DNA from 2 places in the Nonomuraea sp. NPDC050663 genome. Region 1 is predicted to be linked to the other one. Evidence: riboswitches for the same ligand, from Rfam matches in the RefSeq annotation. Region 1 holds a riboswitch; the other holds the start of a gene.

Region 1 (7,762 bases):
TCACCGTGGCCAGTTCGTCCGACGAGGTCACCGAGCTCGCCGCCCGCGCCGACCTGGTGGTGCCCGGTCCTGACGGCGTGATGGAGCTGCTCGCATCGCTCTGCGAGCGGATTGCAAGCGGGGCCGCGTAGGGTCCCACGCATGATCACAGCTCTGACGCTGGCGGCGTCGCTCCTGGTCAGCCCGGCGGCGGCCACCAAGCCGGTCACGTACGGCAAGCTCACCATCCAGGTCCCGGCGAAGTGGAAGGTCAAGAAGTACCGTTACGGTCTCCACGTGCTGACCGGCGGCTGCGCCAAGCGGGCGGCCGAGTGCGACGGTTTCTGGGTGCTCGGCAAGAGCGCCGTGAAGTACGCCAAGGAGGGCAGCCCGTACCAGCTCGACCACCCGTACCACCCCAGCTCCGGGGTGATGTACTGCGTCAAGGACGAGAGGTACTGGTCCTCGCCGATGCCCTCCAAGCCCTCCGTCACCGGGTACAAGCCGATCGGCGACCGCAAGGCGCACTTCACCGAGTGGAAGATCACCTGCTCCGACAACGGGACCCCGACCAGGATCACCTATCCGCAGCGGCTGTGGTACCTGCCGACGACCAAGCTGCTGGTCGTCGACGAGTTCAAGACGCCGGGGCTGGCGACGATCCTGAAGAGCGCGGCCTGGCGCTGACCAGTCCCGACACGGCCAGGGCGATCAGCACGGGCACCATCAGGAACGCGTTGACGGTGCCGAAGGCGTCGGCGAGCGCGCCCAGCAGCAGCGGGCCGACGCCGACGGCCGTGCTGGCCCAGATGGAGCCGATGGCCGAGGCGCGGTCGGGGCGGTTGCCCGAGTTGGCGATGATGCCGGCCAGGGCCAGGGGGAACTGCAGGGCGATGCCCAGGCCGCAGACGAACACGCCGGCGTAGGAGAGCACGGGGTTGGTGCTGAGCCAGAACAGCAGCCAGCCCCCGAGGGTGACGGCGAGGGCCCCGACGAGCAGACTCGTGGTGCGCATACGCAGCGCCAGCGGGGTGCCGACGAAGCGGCCGACGGCCAGGCCCGTGGTGAGCGCGGTCAGGGTGCTGGCCGCCACCGCGGGCGACAGGCCGGTGCGCGTGGTCACCAGGGCCGACGACCAGAGGTTGAAGGTGAACTCCAGCGCCACGCAGCAGAACAGCACGCCGCCCGCCACGTAGAAGCGCCAGCCGAAGCCCGGTGGCGGCCCTTCGTGGTGCTCGGCCGTCTCGACGACCTTCTCGGGGAACCAGTGCCGGCCGAGCGCGAGGGCGAGCAGCACGGTCGACAGCGGCGTGAGCAGGAGGGCGGCCCGCCAGCCGAAGGCGCTCTGGGCTGCGGCGCTGACCAGGTAGGGTGCGACGATCCCGAAGATCACGCCGAAGGCGTTGGCCTCGTTGAGGGCCGCGGGGCCCGCGGGGCCGTGGTGGTCGCTGAGGGCGGCCATGCCGGTGTAGAGGGTGAAGGTGCCGAATCCGCTGGCCAGGCCGTAGCCGAGGATCGTGACCGGTACGGCGGAGCTGGCGAAGACCAGCGCGACGCCGAGGTTGATGCCCACGAGCCCGGCCCAGGTCGTGGCGCGGCGGCCGAACCTCCTGGTGAGGTACGGCAGGGCCAGCCCTGCCGCGACGCCGCACACGGCCATGGAGATGCCGTGCAGCCCGGCGACGGTCTGGGAGACGCCCTGTTCCGCGCGCAGGATCTGGAGCGCGGAGCTCAGGCCGTACAGGTAGGTCGCGAACACCCCGATCTGCAGATACACCAGCCAGGTAGCGCGATCACGGGTGAAGCGTATGGCGACCTTATTCACCGGGCAAAGCGTACTAAAGGGCATCAAGTTGGGACGACAGCCATTTGTCCGGCGGCAGCGCGGTCGCGGCCCTGCGCAGGTTGGCCGCCCTGCGCAGCCGCTCGTCTTCGTCCATGACCAGCGCGGAGTGCAGCGCGCGGGCGGTCTCGCCCACGTCGTAGGGGTTGACCACGATGGCGTCGCCGCCGAGCTCGGCCGCGGCCCCGGCCTCGCGCGACAACACCAGCGCGCACCTCTCCGACAGGATCGGGCCCTCCTTGGCCACCAGGTTCATGCCGTCGCGGATCGGGTTGACCAGCAGCACGTCGGCCAGGCGGTAGGCGGCCAGGCTGCGCGGGTAGTCGTCGTTGACGTTGAGGATCAGCGGGTCCCAGTCTTCGGTGCCGTATTCGTCCTCGATCTCCTTGGCGCAGCGCTGCACGGCCGCGGTGTACTCGCGGTACTCGGGCAGGTCGTGGCGCGACGGGTAGGCGAAGGCCAGGTGGACCACGCGGCCGTGCCACTCGGGATGGGCGGCGAGGAACTCCCGGTAGGCCAGCAGGCCGCGCACGATGTTCTTCGACAACTCGGTGCGGTCGATGCGCACGATCAGGCGGCGGTTGCCCGTCTGCTCCCTGAGCGCGGTCATGTGCGACTCGACGTCGGGCTCGCAGGCCCGCTGCCAGAGCGAGTCGCCGTCGACCCCCAGGCTGTGGACGCCGATGTCGGTGGTGCGCCCCTCGTAGACCACGCTGCGGCCGGAGACCTCCGCGCCCAGGAGGTGGCGGCAGCAGTCGGCGAAGGCCTGCGCCCAGCGCTCGGTCAGGAACCCGGCGTGGTCGGCGCCCAGGATGCCCTCCAGGACCTCGCGCGCCACCTCGTCGGGCAGCAGGCTGAAGTATTCGGGCGGCGCCCACGGGGTGTGGCTGAAGTGCGCGATGCGCAGGTCGGGGCGCTCGGCCCTGAGCATCGCCGGGGTCAGCGTCAGGTGGTAGTCCTGCACCATGACCCGTGCCTCGTGACCGGCCTCCTCGGCCAGCGCGAGCGCGAAGGCGCCGTTGTAGTCGCGGTAGGACTCCCATTCGCGCTCGAATCTGGTGCCGAACAACGGTGCGTTGGGGATGTCGTACAGGAGATGATTGACGAACCAGAGTGTGGAGTTGGCAACCGCGTTGTAAGCACGATGAAAGGTGGCGGGAGGAATATCCAGCATGCGCAACGCACCCGTGTCGTACCCCGCCTGGTCGAGGCGGCCCCCTGGCGCCTGCCGTACGGCACTGCGGTCGCCGTCGGAGAGCGCCGCGCAGACCCAGAGCACGCCGTTGCTCTTGGTCACCCCCGACAGGCCGGAGACCAGCCCGCCGCCGCCGCGCTTCATGATGAGCGCGCCTTCGTCCGAGACGGTGAAGGAGACGGGGCCACGGTTCGAGGCCACCAGGACGCTGTTCATGCTTCTAGGATCTCTCTATGGCGCTTGATGAGCTAACCGAGGAACTTGCACGCTCCGCCGCGGCCGGTGACCACCGCGCGCTCGGCGAGCTCCTGAAGCGCATCGAGCCCGATGTGCTGCGCCACTGCGCCCGGATCCTGCCCTACCACCAGGACGCCGAGGAGGCCTGCCAGGACACCCTGCTGGCCGTCGCGCGCAACATCGGGCGCTTCGAGGGGCGGGCCAGGTTCTCGACCTGGCTGCACATCGTGACGGCCAACTGCGCGCGCACGACCTACCGCTCGCTGAAGCGGCGGGCGGCCGAGCAGACCTCCGACGAGCTGCCGATGCAGAAGCCCGACGTGCGACGGGTGAGCGTGATCGCCGGATCGCGCCTCGACCTGCTCGACGCGATGGAGGCGCTGGAGGCCGACAAGCCCGACCTGGCCCAGGCGCTGGTGCTCAGAGACATCGTGCAGCTCGACTACAACGAGGTCGCCGAGCAGCTTGGCATCCCTTTGGGCACCGCCAAATCCCGGATTCACCAGGCCCGCAAATATGTCCAGGGCCAGCTCGGGGAGGATTATCGCTGAGACGGATCATCTCGCCTGCTGAGACGACGAGTTGCTTGACGCCGGGCTCCAGGTAGAGTGCAGGTCAGCAACACAACTTCATATTGCTCATCCAGAGGGGTGGAGGGACCGGCCCTGCGAAGCCCCGGCAACCCTCCCGGAGACGCGCTCGTGACGTGACGAGGCCGGCCGGGACAAGGTGCCAAATCCGGTCTGCGGTCAAGGCGGCCGCAGGCGAAGATGAGGGAAGGCCTCGCTTCATGTCGCTTGATTTCGGCCCCGCTGTCGCCCTGTCCTGTCGCGAGTGCGGCACACGCTACGACCTCGGCCCCAGCTTCGCGTGCCTGGAGTGTTTCGGGCCGCTCGAGGCGGCCTACGAATTCGGCACGGTGACCCGCGAGGAGATCGCGGCCGGCCCCGCCAACATCTGGCGCTACAAGAAGCTGCTCCCGGTCCCCGGCGACGTCGAGCAGAAGCGCAACATGAACCCCGGCTGGACCAAGCTGGTCAAGGCCGAGGGCCTGGGTAAGTCGCTGGGGCTGAAGTCCCTGTACGTCAAGGACGACTCGGGCAACCCCACCCACTCCTTCAAGGACCGCGTGGTCGCCATCGCGGTCGAGGCGGCGCGCAACTTCGGCTTCCACACCCTGTCGTGCTCCTCCACGGGCAACCTGGCCGGCGCCGTGACCGCCGCCGCGGCCCGCGCCGGGCTCGAGGCCTGCGTCTTCATCCCCGCCGACCTGGAGCAGGCCAAGATCGCCATGGCCCGGGTCTTCGGCGGCAAGCTGATCGGCATCGACGGCACCTACGACGAGGTCAACCGCTTCTGCTCCGAGCTGATCGGCGATCCGATCGGCGAGAAGTGGGGCTTCGTCAACGTCAACCTCCGGCCCTACTACGCCGAGGGCTCCAAGACCCTGGCCTACGAGATCGCCGAGCAGCTCGGCTGGCGCCTGCCCGACCAGATCGTCATCCCGATCGCCTCCGGCTCGCAGCTCACCAAGATCGACAAGGGCTTCAAGGAGCTCATCGCGCTCGGCCTGGTCGACGACAAGCCCTACAAGGTGTACGGCGCGCAGGCCAGCGGCTGCTCGCCCGTCTCCGTGGCCTACAAGGCCGGGCACGAGGTGGTCCAGCCGGTCAAGCCCGACACCATCGCCAAGTCGCTGGCGATCGGCAACCCCGCCGACGGCCCCTACGTGCTCGACATCGCCCGCCGCACCGGCGGCGCGGTCGAGGACGTCTCCGACCCCGAGATCGTCTCGGCCATCAGACTCCTCGCCGAGACGGAAGGCATCTTCGCCGAGACCGCGGGCGGGGTTACCGTGGGTGTGCTGCGCAAGCTCGTCGAGGCGGGCAAGCTCGACCCCGAGCTTGACACCGTGGTGCTCAACACCGGCGACGGCCTCAAGACGCTGGACGCCGTCTCGTCCGTGGCCGCGCCCAGCGCGGTGATCAAGCCGTCGCTCGACGCGTTTAGGAAGGTTATCTAATGAGTGTTTCGGTGCGGATTCCGACGATTCTGCGCACTTACACGGGTGGCAGCTCGGACGTAAGCGGTGAGGGCGCGACCCTTCGCGACGTCCTTCAGAAGCTCGACGCCGACTACCCGGGTATCGGCGCGCGAATTCTGGATGAATCGGGCAAGATTCGGCGTTTTGTCAACGTTTATGTTGGCGAAGAGGACGTCCGATTTGCCGAAGGGCTCGACACCGCGACGCCTGAGGGTGTTCAGATCTCGATCATCCCCGCGGTCGCCGGCGGCTGAGCCGTACTCGCGTCTGACAGGCCCCCGAGGGGGCCTGTCGTCGTTCTGGGGCGAAAATTTCAAACTTAAAGGAAATGTCGCGCTAAGTAGTTTTCCGCTTGACTCTGTTCTTCAAAGGCATGCCACAGGTATGGTCGATGCGGTCGTCTGGCTTGATTTCGTGTTAAGTCCGTATGACCCCGGATGTCGCGAGAGGAATGGGCGAGGTCCGGAGCCCAGTTAGAGGAGTCGGAAGTGGCGCAGGGCACCGTCAAGTGGTTCAACGCGGACAAGGGCTACGGCTTCATCGCGGTAGACGGTGGTAAGGATGTCTTCGTCCATTACTCAGCGATCATGATGGACGGCTATCGGTCTCTCGAGCAGGGCCAGCGGGTCGAGTTCGAGATCACGCAGGGACAGAAGGGCCCCCAGGCCGAGTCTGTCCGGGCAGTCTGACACCAACAGTCGGCGGTTCGCGTGATGCGAACGCCCCTCCCGGGCTCAGGGGCCGGGCCACTTTCCATGACCCGGCCTTTGGCCTTCACTCGTATTCGTTTCCCGGTGGGCAAAACGTGACGGATTGGGCTAGCGTTCCACGCCGTGCCCAAGTGGATCCTGCCTGCTGTCGTAGCGGTCGCCGCCGTGTTCACGGTGCTGGCGTACCTGCTCGGTCCCAGCACCCCGGTCAAGAAGAAGGCGGCGCAGAAACCGGCCGAGCTCCAGGTGACGGTCAAACGCGTGGGCGACGGCCCGCGCGTGTCCGGCTACTCGGCCGCGGGCGCGGAGTATCTGACCGTGTCCGGGCTGGCCGACCCCGTGCTCCAGGAGACGGTCAACCGCGCCCTGCACGCGCCCCTGGAGCAGGCGCAGGCCCGCTACACGCGGCGCTACAAGAAGCAGGGCGTCGAGGGCGTCGAGATGAACCAGGGGCTGACCGTCGAGATCGGGCTGAAGGGTCCGCGGATCCTGTCGGCAGCCATGGACGTCAGCGACCCGGTCTTCCCTCACGGCGCGGCGTTCAAGTTCCCCGCCGGGATCACCGTCGACCTCACCACCGGCCAGGTGTTCACGCCCAGGCAGCTGTTCAAGGTCGGCCTCGCCCGGCTGGGCGAGCTCGTCCGCAGGCCGACGCACCCCATCGAGGGCGCCTGCAGGTTCGTCCCGACCTCGGCCCTGGTCTTCACCGCCGACAACGTCCTGGTGGGCTGGCGCGGAGAGATCCCCCAGTGCGCCGACATCCGCTGGGTCGCCGTGCCGTACGCCGAAGCGCAGGCCTTCCTCCGGCCGGAGATTCTCGAGCTGGTGAACACCCGCTGAACTGGGCCATTGGTTCGCTGGCTTGCACTCGACCGGGTAGAGTGCTAAACAGTCGTTGGCACTCTAGCTACTAGAGTGCCAATAATCGGATCGGGACGATGGGGTCTGCCGCATGGAGTTGCAGACCTATATGCCGTCGCGGGCTTCGGCTCGGTCCCATTTGCAAGCCACCCTCATCTGGGAGGTCTAGCCTTATGGCAGCCAAGATGATCGCGTTTGACGAGGACGCCCGGCGCGGTCTCGAGCGCGGCATGAACCAACTCGCTGACGCCGTCAAGGTGACCCTTGGCCCGAAGGGCCGCAACGTCGTTCTGGAGAAGAAGTGGGGCGCCCCCACGATCACCAACGACGGTGTGTCCATCGCCAAGGAGATCGAGCTCGAGGACCCGTACGAGAAGATCGGGGCCGAGCTCGTCAAGGAAGTCGCCAAGAAGACCGACGACGTCGCGGGTGACGGCACCACCACCGCCACCGTGCTCGCCCAGGCTCTCGTACGCGAGGGTCTGCGCAACGTTGCCGCCGGCGCCAACCCGATGGGCCTGAAGAAGGGCATCGAGGCCGCCGTCGAGCGCGTCAGCGAGGAGCTCTCCAAGCTGGCCAAGGACGTGGAGACCAAGGAGCAGATCGCTTCGACCGCCTCCATCTCCGCCGCCGACCCCGAGATCGGCGCGCTCATCGCCGAGGCGATGGACAAGGTCGGCAAGGAAGGCGTCATCACCGTCGAGGAGAGCAACACCTTCGGCCTCGAGCTCGAGCTCACCGAGGGCATGCGCTTCGACAAGGGTTACGTCTCGGGTTACTTCGTGACCGACCCCGACCGGATGGAGGCCGTCCTCGAGGACCCCTACATCCTGATCGTCAACAGCAAGGTCTCGGCCAACAAGGACCTGCTGCCCCTGCTCGACAAGGTCGTC
Region 2 (7,762 bases), on a different contig from region 1:
CGCGTGCGAGGCCATAGCACTCAACGACGACGAGGCCGACGCGCTCGTCGAACTGCTCGGCGCCCCCCGCATCGTGCAACGGCTCAACGACCTGCACCGCGAGATCGAAGGCCTCGTCAGCCTGCAGCTCCCCATCCCGGCGGGCTCCCCGTACGCCGGCCGTACCCTCGGCGAGGCGCGCATCCGCACCCGCACCGGCGCCTCGGTGGTCGCCGTCGTGCGGCGCGGCCAGGTGCAGACCAGCCCCGGACCCGACTACCGCTTCGAGGCGGGCGATGTCGTGGTCGTGGTGGGCGACGAGGAGAACACCTCCGAAGTCTCCGACATCCTCACGGACGGATAAGTGCACCACACCGCGATCGTCTTTCTCGAACTCGGTGCCATCGTCCTGGCCCTCGGCGTGCTCGGCGCCCTGGCCCTGCGGTTCGGCATCTCCCCCATTCCCCTCTACCTCGTGGCCGGGCTCGCCTTCGGCGAAGGCGGCCTGCTCCCCCTGGAGACGAGCGAGAGCTTCGTCGCCATCGTCGCCGAGATCGGCGTCGTCCTGCTCCTGCTCACCCTCGGCCTGGAGTACAACGCCAAAGAGCTCGTCACCAGCCTTCGCGGCAACGCCCTGGCCGGCGTGGTCGACCTGGTGGCCAACTCAGCCCCAGGCGTGATCGCCGCGCTGCTGCTGGGCTGGGGCCCGGTCGCCGCGGTGGCCCTGGGCGGCGTGACCTACATGACCTCATCGGGCATCACCGCGAAGGTGCTGTCGGACCTGGGATGGATCGGTAACCGGGAAACCCCCGTCGTGCTCAGCCTCCTCGTCTTCGAGGACCTGACGATGGCCGTCTACCTGCCCGTGCTCACGGCCCTGCTCGCCGGGGTCGGCGTGCTCAGCGGGGCGGTCTCCGTCGGCATCGCGCTGCTGACCGTCACCGTCGTGCTCGTGGTGTCGCTGAAGTTCGGCCGCTTCATCGAGGCCTTCGTCAGCAGCCCCAGCGCCGAGGTGCTGCTGCTCAAGGTGCTCGGCCTGGCGTTGCTGGTGGCGGGCATCGCCCAGCAGTTGCAGGTCTCGGCGGCGGTCGGCGCCTTCCTGGTGGGCATCGCCCTCTCGGGAGAGCTGGCGCACGAGGCCCGGGCGTTGCTGGCGCCGCTGCGAGACCTGTTCGCCGCGGTGTTCTTCGTCTTCTTCGGGCTCCAGACGGACCCGTCGAAGATCCCTCCGGTGGCCGGGCTCGCGGTGCTGCTGGCGGTGATCGGCATGGCGACCAAGCTCGCCACGGGCGCCTTCGCGGCACGCAGGGCCGGGGTGGCCAGAGCCGGCCGGGCCAGAGCGGGCATCGGCCTGATCCCGCGAGGCGAGTTCAACATCGTCATCGCGGGCCTGGCGGTGGCCGCGGGCGTGCATCCGGATCTGGGCCCGCTGGCCGCGACCTACGTGCTCATCCTGGCCGCCTTCGGACCGCTCGCCGCCAGGCTCGTGGAACCGCTGCTGACCCGGCTGGTACGTAGTTCTCCCAGCTAGCGGGCGATCTCGGGGCGAGCCGACACTCGTGGCATGTCGTTGAACCTCGTCCAGCCGGGTGACCCTGAGTATCCAGCTCTCTGCTCTGCGTGGAACGCGGGGATCCAGCACCGGCCCGCCCTGATCCTGGCCGCCTCGTCGGCCGAAGAGATCGCCGAGGCCGTCGCCCACGCCTCGGACCGCGGCCTGCGCGTGCGCGTGCAGGCCACCGGGCACGGCGCGCTGCGCCCGGCCACCGGCGACGACCTGCTGATCGTCACCTCGGGCATGACCGGGGTGACGATCGAGGACGACACCGCCCTGGTGCAGCCGGGCACCAGATGGAAGGCCGTGCTCGACGCCGCCCACCCCCACGGGCTGGCGCCGCTGCTCGGCAGCACCAGCGACGTCGGCGTGATCGGCTACAGCCTCGGCGGCGGACTGGGCTTCCTGGCCCGGAAGTACGGCCTGGCCGCCGACGCCATCGTGGAGCTGCAGCTGGCCTGTGGCGACGGCAGGCTGCGCTGGATCGACGACACCCGCGACCCGGAGCTCATGGGCGCGCTGCGCGGCTGCGGCCCGAGCTTCGGCGTCGTCACCGCGATGCGCATCCGCCTCGTCCCCGCCGCCGAGGTCTACGGCGGCACCATGTTCTGGCCCGCGGAACTGGCCCGCGAGGTGCTCCTCGCCTACCGCTCGTGGGTGCGCGGGGTCCCGGTCGAGCTGACCTCGGCCGTCGGCGTGCTGCACGTGCCCGACCTGCCGTTCGTCCCCGAACCGATGCGCGGGCAGTCCTTCACCCGCATCTGCCTGTGCCACTGCGGACCCGACTTCTCCGGCGTCGAGGAGCTGCTCGCCCCGCTGCGCGCCATCCCTGGGCTGATCGCGGACATGACCCAGCGCATGCCCTCCACCCGGATGGACGAGATCACCATGGACCCGGCCGAGCCGATGCCCTTCGCGATCCGCGGGGAGATGATGGCCGACCTGACCGACGAGGCCGTCGACTACCTGGCCTCGATCTCCCCGCGCGACCGCGAGCCGTACCTGCTGTGGCTGACCCGCCACGTCGGCGGCATGCCGCACCGCAACGCCGGGCTCGGCTGGGCGCAGGGCGAGTTCGTGACCGAGACCGTCAGCGTGGTGCCCGACGAGAGCCTGGCGGGAGTCGTGCGGGCCTTCGGCGACCGCTTCTCGGCCGGGCTGCGCTCGGCGGCGACCGGCTACACGCCGCTCAACTTCGTCGGCTCGCCCGAGGAGACCGGCCTGGCCTTCACCAGCCAGTACGGCACGCATCTGGCGGAGCTGAAGAAGCGCCACGACCCGGCGAACCTGTTCGGAGGCGACCGCCCGCTTCAGACCGACATCTCGAGCGAGCGCAACCCGCGAATGATGTAGTTGCCGGTCCACTCGGGCTCGCGCAGGAGTTCCAGCTTCGGCGCCTTCCGCAGGAGGGCGCCGAACGACTCGATCAGCTCGATCCTGGCCAGCGGTGCGCCCAGGCAGAAGTGGATGCCCGCCCCGAAGGAGATGTGCGGGTTGTCGGCCCTGCCCACGTCGAGGCGGTCGGGTTCGGCGAAGACCTCCGGGTCGCGGTTGGCCGAGCCGAACAGCAGCGCGACCTCCACGCCCTTGGGGATGGCCACCCCGCCGACCTCGATGTCGTCGAGCACCCAGCGCTCGAACATCTGCAGAGGGGTGTCCCAGCGCATCAGCTCCTCGACCGCGGTGGGCAGCAGGCCCGGATCTTCGCGCAGCCGCGCGAGCTCCGCGGGGTTCCTGAACAGCGCCCACCAGCCGTTGCCCGTGACGTTGACGGTGGCCTCGTGGCCGGCGTTGAGCAGCAGGACGCAGGTGCCGACCAGCTCGTCCATGGTCAGCTCGTCGATGGCGGCCAGGGCGGCGATGAGGTTGTCGTCGCCCGGGTCGGCGGCCCGCTCGCGCAGGTAGTCGCCGAACTCCTGGGCGGCGCGCACGGCGGTGTGCTGGGCCTCGATCGACGGGTTCAGCTCGTACATCCCGCAGATGTCGGCCGACCAGGGTCGCAGCAGGTGGCGGTCGGATTCGGGGATGCCGAGCATGTCGGCGATGACGGTGACCGGCAGCGGCTCGGCCACCTCGGCGATCAGGTCGCCGCCGCCCTTGGCGACGAAGGAGTCGACCAGGCTCTCGGCCGTCTTCCTGACGCGAGGACGCAGGGATTCGACCATGCGCGGGGTGAAGGCCCTGGAGACCAGGCGGCGCAGGCGGGTGTGAACGGGCGGCTCGACGTCGAGCATGCCGGCCCTGATCACCCGCCAGAACGGCTCCTGGAAGTCGGGCTCGGGCGGCCTGCCGAACTCCTCGTGGGTGGCCAGGTGCAGGTAGGAGCGGCCGAGGCGGCGGTCTCTGAGCAGGGCGTTGACGTCGGCGTGCCGGGCGACGAGCCACTGCCCGGTCGGCTCGAAGAAGCTGACCGGGCGGTGCTCGCGCAGGTCGGCGTAAACGCCGTAGGGATGAGCAACGAAATCCGGATCCCACGGATCAAAGCGCACTATTTCACTTTAGAGCGCTTCCGCATCCGGATGTTGAGCAACTCGACGACGAGCGAGAACGCCATCGCGAAGTAGATGTAACCCTTGTTGACGTGCTGGCCGAAGCCCTCGGCGACGAGGAGCACACCGATCAGCACCAGGAACGACAGCGCCAGCATCTTGATGCTCGGATGCTTGTCCACGAACCGGCTGATGGGGCCGCTGGCGAACAACATCACCAGCACCGCCACGACGACCGCCGCGATCATGACGCCCAGCTCGTCGACCATGCCGACCGCGGTGATCACCGAGTCGAGCGAGAAGACGATGTCGAGGATCATGATCTGGACGATCGCCGATCCGAAGGAGGCGACCTTCCTGCCGTTCTCCTTCTCCTCGTGCGGCTCCATGGCGTGATGGATCTCCGTCACGCTCTTGGCGAGCAGGAACAGGCCACCGAGCAGAAGGATGAGATCTCGACCCGAGATCTCATACCCGAAAACGCTGAACAACGGCTCCGTGAGCTTGACCACCCACGACAGCGCGAACAGCAACGCCAGACGGCTGATCAGCGCCGCCGCCAGGCCCAGCACCCTCGCCCGGTCACGCTGCTCCGGTGGGAGCTTCCCGGCGATGATGCTGATGAAAATGATGTTGTCAATCCCCAGGACGATCTCAAGCGCGACCAGGGTGATGAACCCGATCCATATTTCTGGGTTGGCCACCCAGTCCCACATCTGGAACCTCCTTGCGTCTCAACCTGCACTCAACGATCGTGAGTCCCAGAAAGTTCGCGACTTGCGTTTTTCGCCCCAGTGTCGGTTATAGTTCGGGCGAAGGTCATGAGTGCCAGCGCACAGCCCCGGCTTGCTGGCCGGCAACCCTCGCGTCCGCGGCGGGGTGCCCCGGGTGAGGACCTGGTCCGTCACGATGGGTGGCGGGCAAGCGCGGGCTCCGGGGTGGGCCCATGGCCTCTGAGGAGCACTGCCGTGTCCACGCTCAGCATCTTTTCCGGCAACGTCCCCGTCCAGGCACAGGCCCAGGAGCAGCAGCGAGGCCACCGGCCGCTGCCCGCGGTCCTCGGCGCCGACCTGGAGGTCCCGGTCAAGGGCGGCAAGCTGGTCCCCTACGCCAACCTCGACTACGCCGCCAGCGCCCCCTGTCTGGAGCCGGTCAGCGCGGCCGTCAACGCCGCCCTGCCGGCCTACTCCAGCGTCCACCGCGGCGCCGGTTACGCCTCCCAGCTCACCACCCAGCGCTACGAGCAGGCCCGCCACACCGTGCGCGCCTTCGTGGGAGCCCGCCCCGACGACGCGGTGATCTTCACCCGCAACACCACCGACTCCACCAACCTGCTCGCCCGCTGCCTGCCCGAGGACGCCACCGTCGTCGTGTTCGACACCGAGCACCACGCCTCCCTGCTGCCGTGGGCCAACGTGGTCCGGCTGGCGCCGCCCGCCTTCCCCGGCGAAGCCGTACGCGCCGCCGACGAGGCCCTGAGCGGGATCGAAGGGCCGAAGCTGCTCGTCGTCACCGCCGCCTCCAACGTCACCGGCGAGCTGTGGCCCATCGCGGCCCTGGCGCACATCGCCCACCGCAACGGCGCCCGCATCCTCGTCGACGCCGCCCAGCTCGTACCCCACCGCCGGCTCAACCTGACCGCGCTCGACCTCGACTACGTGGCCTTCTCCGGGCACAAGCTCTACGCGCCCTTCGGCGCGGGCGTGCTCATCGGACGCCGCGACTGGCTGTCGGCCGGCGAGCCGTACCTCAAGGGCGGCGGCGCGGTGCGCGCGGTGGCCGACGAGATCGAGTGGCACGAGGACGCCGAGCCGCGTCACGAGGCCGGCACCCCGAACGTGCTCGGCGCCGTCGCCATCGCCGCCGCCTGCGACGCCCTGTCGGCCACCGGCTGGACCGAGCTGGTGCACGAGGAGGAGCGGCTGATCGCCCGCCTGCGCACCGGGCTGGCCTCGGTCGAGGGCGTGCACGAGCTGTCGCTGTGGGGCCCCGAGCACCCGAGGGTCGGCATCGTCTCCTTCGTCGTCGACGGGTTCACCGCGCGCGAGGTCGCCGAGGCCCTGTCCGGCGAGTACGGCATCGGCGTGCGCGACGGCAAGTTCTGCGCGCATCCGTTCGTGCGTCACCTGCTGGGCACCTCCGACGGCGGATGCGAGGACCCGACGGCCTCCGCCGTACGGGCCTCCATCGGCCTGGGCACCACCGAGGAGCACGTCGACCGGCTCGTCGAGGCCCTGCGCGAGCTGCTGTCGCGTTAGGAGCCGCTGGGCGGCGTTGGCGGCTCCTGCCGCGGCGTGGTCGGCATCTGCTGCGTCGGCGGCATCTGCTCTGCCGAGGACGGCGTCCGCGGCGTTGACGGCGGGGCCGACCGTGTCCCGGAGCCTTGCCCCGACTGCGGCGTCGGCGGGTCCTCGGAGACGAGCGCGTCGATCTCGGTGAGCTCGTCCTGGGTGAGCCGCTGCGAGGGCACCTCCCGCTGGCCGACCGGCGGGGCGGCCGGCCCCGTGATCACGGCAGGGGTGGTCACCGGGGCGGTGGTCCCCGGTGCGGTGGTGACCTTGTACGCCTCCTTGCGCTCCTTGTTGCGGCGCATGACGCCACCGAACAGCCCGTCCAGGCTGATCCGCCCCGGTCCCGCGACCATCAGGAGCAGGCAGCCCGCGCCGAGCGCGCCGACCAGCTCCCAGCCGTTGTCGGTGACGAAGATGCCGTTGTAGATGTGCACGTAGGCGATGGCGCCGACGCTCACCGCCAGCAGGGCCAGCGCGACGATCCGGGTGATCAGGCCGATCACCAGCAGCGCGCCGCCGCCCAGTTCGGCCACGGCGGTGAAGGTCGCCGCGGCTTCCGGCATCGGCACGCCCGCCTGGACGAACATCTGGGTGGTGGCGTCCAGGCCGTTCTGCCACTTCTGCCAACCATGGGCGATGAAGATCACGCCGATGGTGACTCGCGCGATCAGCGCGCCTAGGTCATAGACGATCTTCCCCATGACAAATCCCCCCGTTCATCACCTTTCTCCCCAGGTGGATCACCCGAAATGCGGAACCTTGCCGTTCCTTGACCAAGTGGTGCGCTGGATCACCCGTTGTGTGGGTGGCAGCATGGGCCTATGACAGAACGGGTGGTGGGCATCGGAGCGGGCGCCGCCGAGGTGGGCAAGGAGCTCGCCACCGAGGACATGGTCCTCAACATCGGCCCCCAGCACCCGTCCACGCACGGAGTGCTGCGCCTGAAGCTGACCCTCGACGGCGAGCGCATCTCCAGCGCCGAACCGATCATCGGCTACATGCACCGCGGCGCCGAGAAGCTCTTCGAGGTCCGCGACTACCGCCAGATCATCATGCTCGCCAACCGCCACGACTGGCTGTCGGGCTTCGCCAACGAACTCGGCGTGGTGCTGGCCGCCGAGCGGCTGCTGGGCATGGAGGTGCCACCGCGCGCCGTATGGGCGCGCACGCTGCTGGCCGAGCTCAACCGCATGCTGTCGCACCTGATGTTCCTCGGCTCCTACCCGCTGGAACTGGGCGCCATCACCGCCATCTTCTACGCCTTCAACGAGCGCGAGCGCATCCAGGCCGTCATGGAGGAGATCTCCGGCGGGCGCATGCACTACATGTTCAACCGTGTCGGCGGCCTCAAGGAAGAACTGCCCGAGGGCTGGCTCGACCGGGTCTCCCAGACCCTGGCAGAGGTACGGCGGCGCGTGCCCGACATCGAAGGGCTCATCCTCGGCAAC

The links. Region 1 has a riboswitch for S-adenosylmethionine ahead of thrC (threonine synthase). Riboswitches for the same ligand answer to the same signal wherever they lie in the genome.
Region 2: linked by a shared signal. The riboswitch ahead of ACIBH1_RS38735 (aminotransferase class V-fold PLP-dependent enzyme) and the one ahead of thrC (threonine synthase) in region 1 are both predicted to bind S-adenosylmethionine.

What each region holds. Positions count from the first base shown of each region.
Region 1 is NZ_JBITGL010000011.1:24,598-32,359, forward strand. It holds gene otsB (trehalose-phosphatase) at 1-131, shown strand, start outside; gene ACIBH1_RS30620 (hypothetical protein) at 142-666, shown strand; gene ACIBH1_RS30625 (MFS transporter) at 617-1,804, opposite strand; gene ACIBH1_RS30630 (trehalose-6-phosphate synthase) at 1,818-3,233, opposite strand; gene ACIBH1_RS30635 (RNA polymerase sigma factor) at 3,251-3,805, shown strand; SAM riboswitch class I at 3,890-4,031, shown strand; gene thrC (threonine synthase) at 4,045-5,277, shown strand; gene ACIBH1_RS30645 (MoaD/ThiS family protein) at 5,277-5,552, shown strand; gene ACIBH1_RS30650 (cold-shock protein) at 5,787-5,987, shown strand; gene ACIBH1_RS30655 (hypothetical protein) at 6,132-6,848, shown strand; gene groL (chaperonin GroEL) at 7,043-7,762, shown strand, end outside.
Region 2 is NZ_JBITGL010000017.1:182,457-190,218, forward strand. It holds gene ACIBH1_RS38710 (cation:proton antiporter regulatory subunit) at 1-343, shown strand, start outside; gene ACIBH1_RS38715 (cation:proton antiporter) at 344-1,510, shown strand; gene ACIBH1_RS38720 (FAD-binding oxidoreductase) at 1,544-2,887, shown strand; gene ACIBH1_RS38725 (cytochrome P450) at 2,845-4,023, opposite strand; gene ACIBH1_RS38730 (TerC family protein) at 4,023-4,739, opposite strand; SAM riboswitch class IV at 4,841-4,956, shown strand; gene ACIBH1_RS38735 (aminotransferase class V-fold PLP-dependent enzyme) at 4,992-6,281, shown strand; gene ACIBH1_RS38740 (DoxX family membrane protein) at 6,278-7,015, opposite strand; gene ACIBH1_RS38745 (NADH-quinone oxidoreductase subunit D) at 7,136-7,762, shown strand, end outside.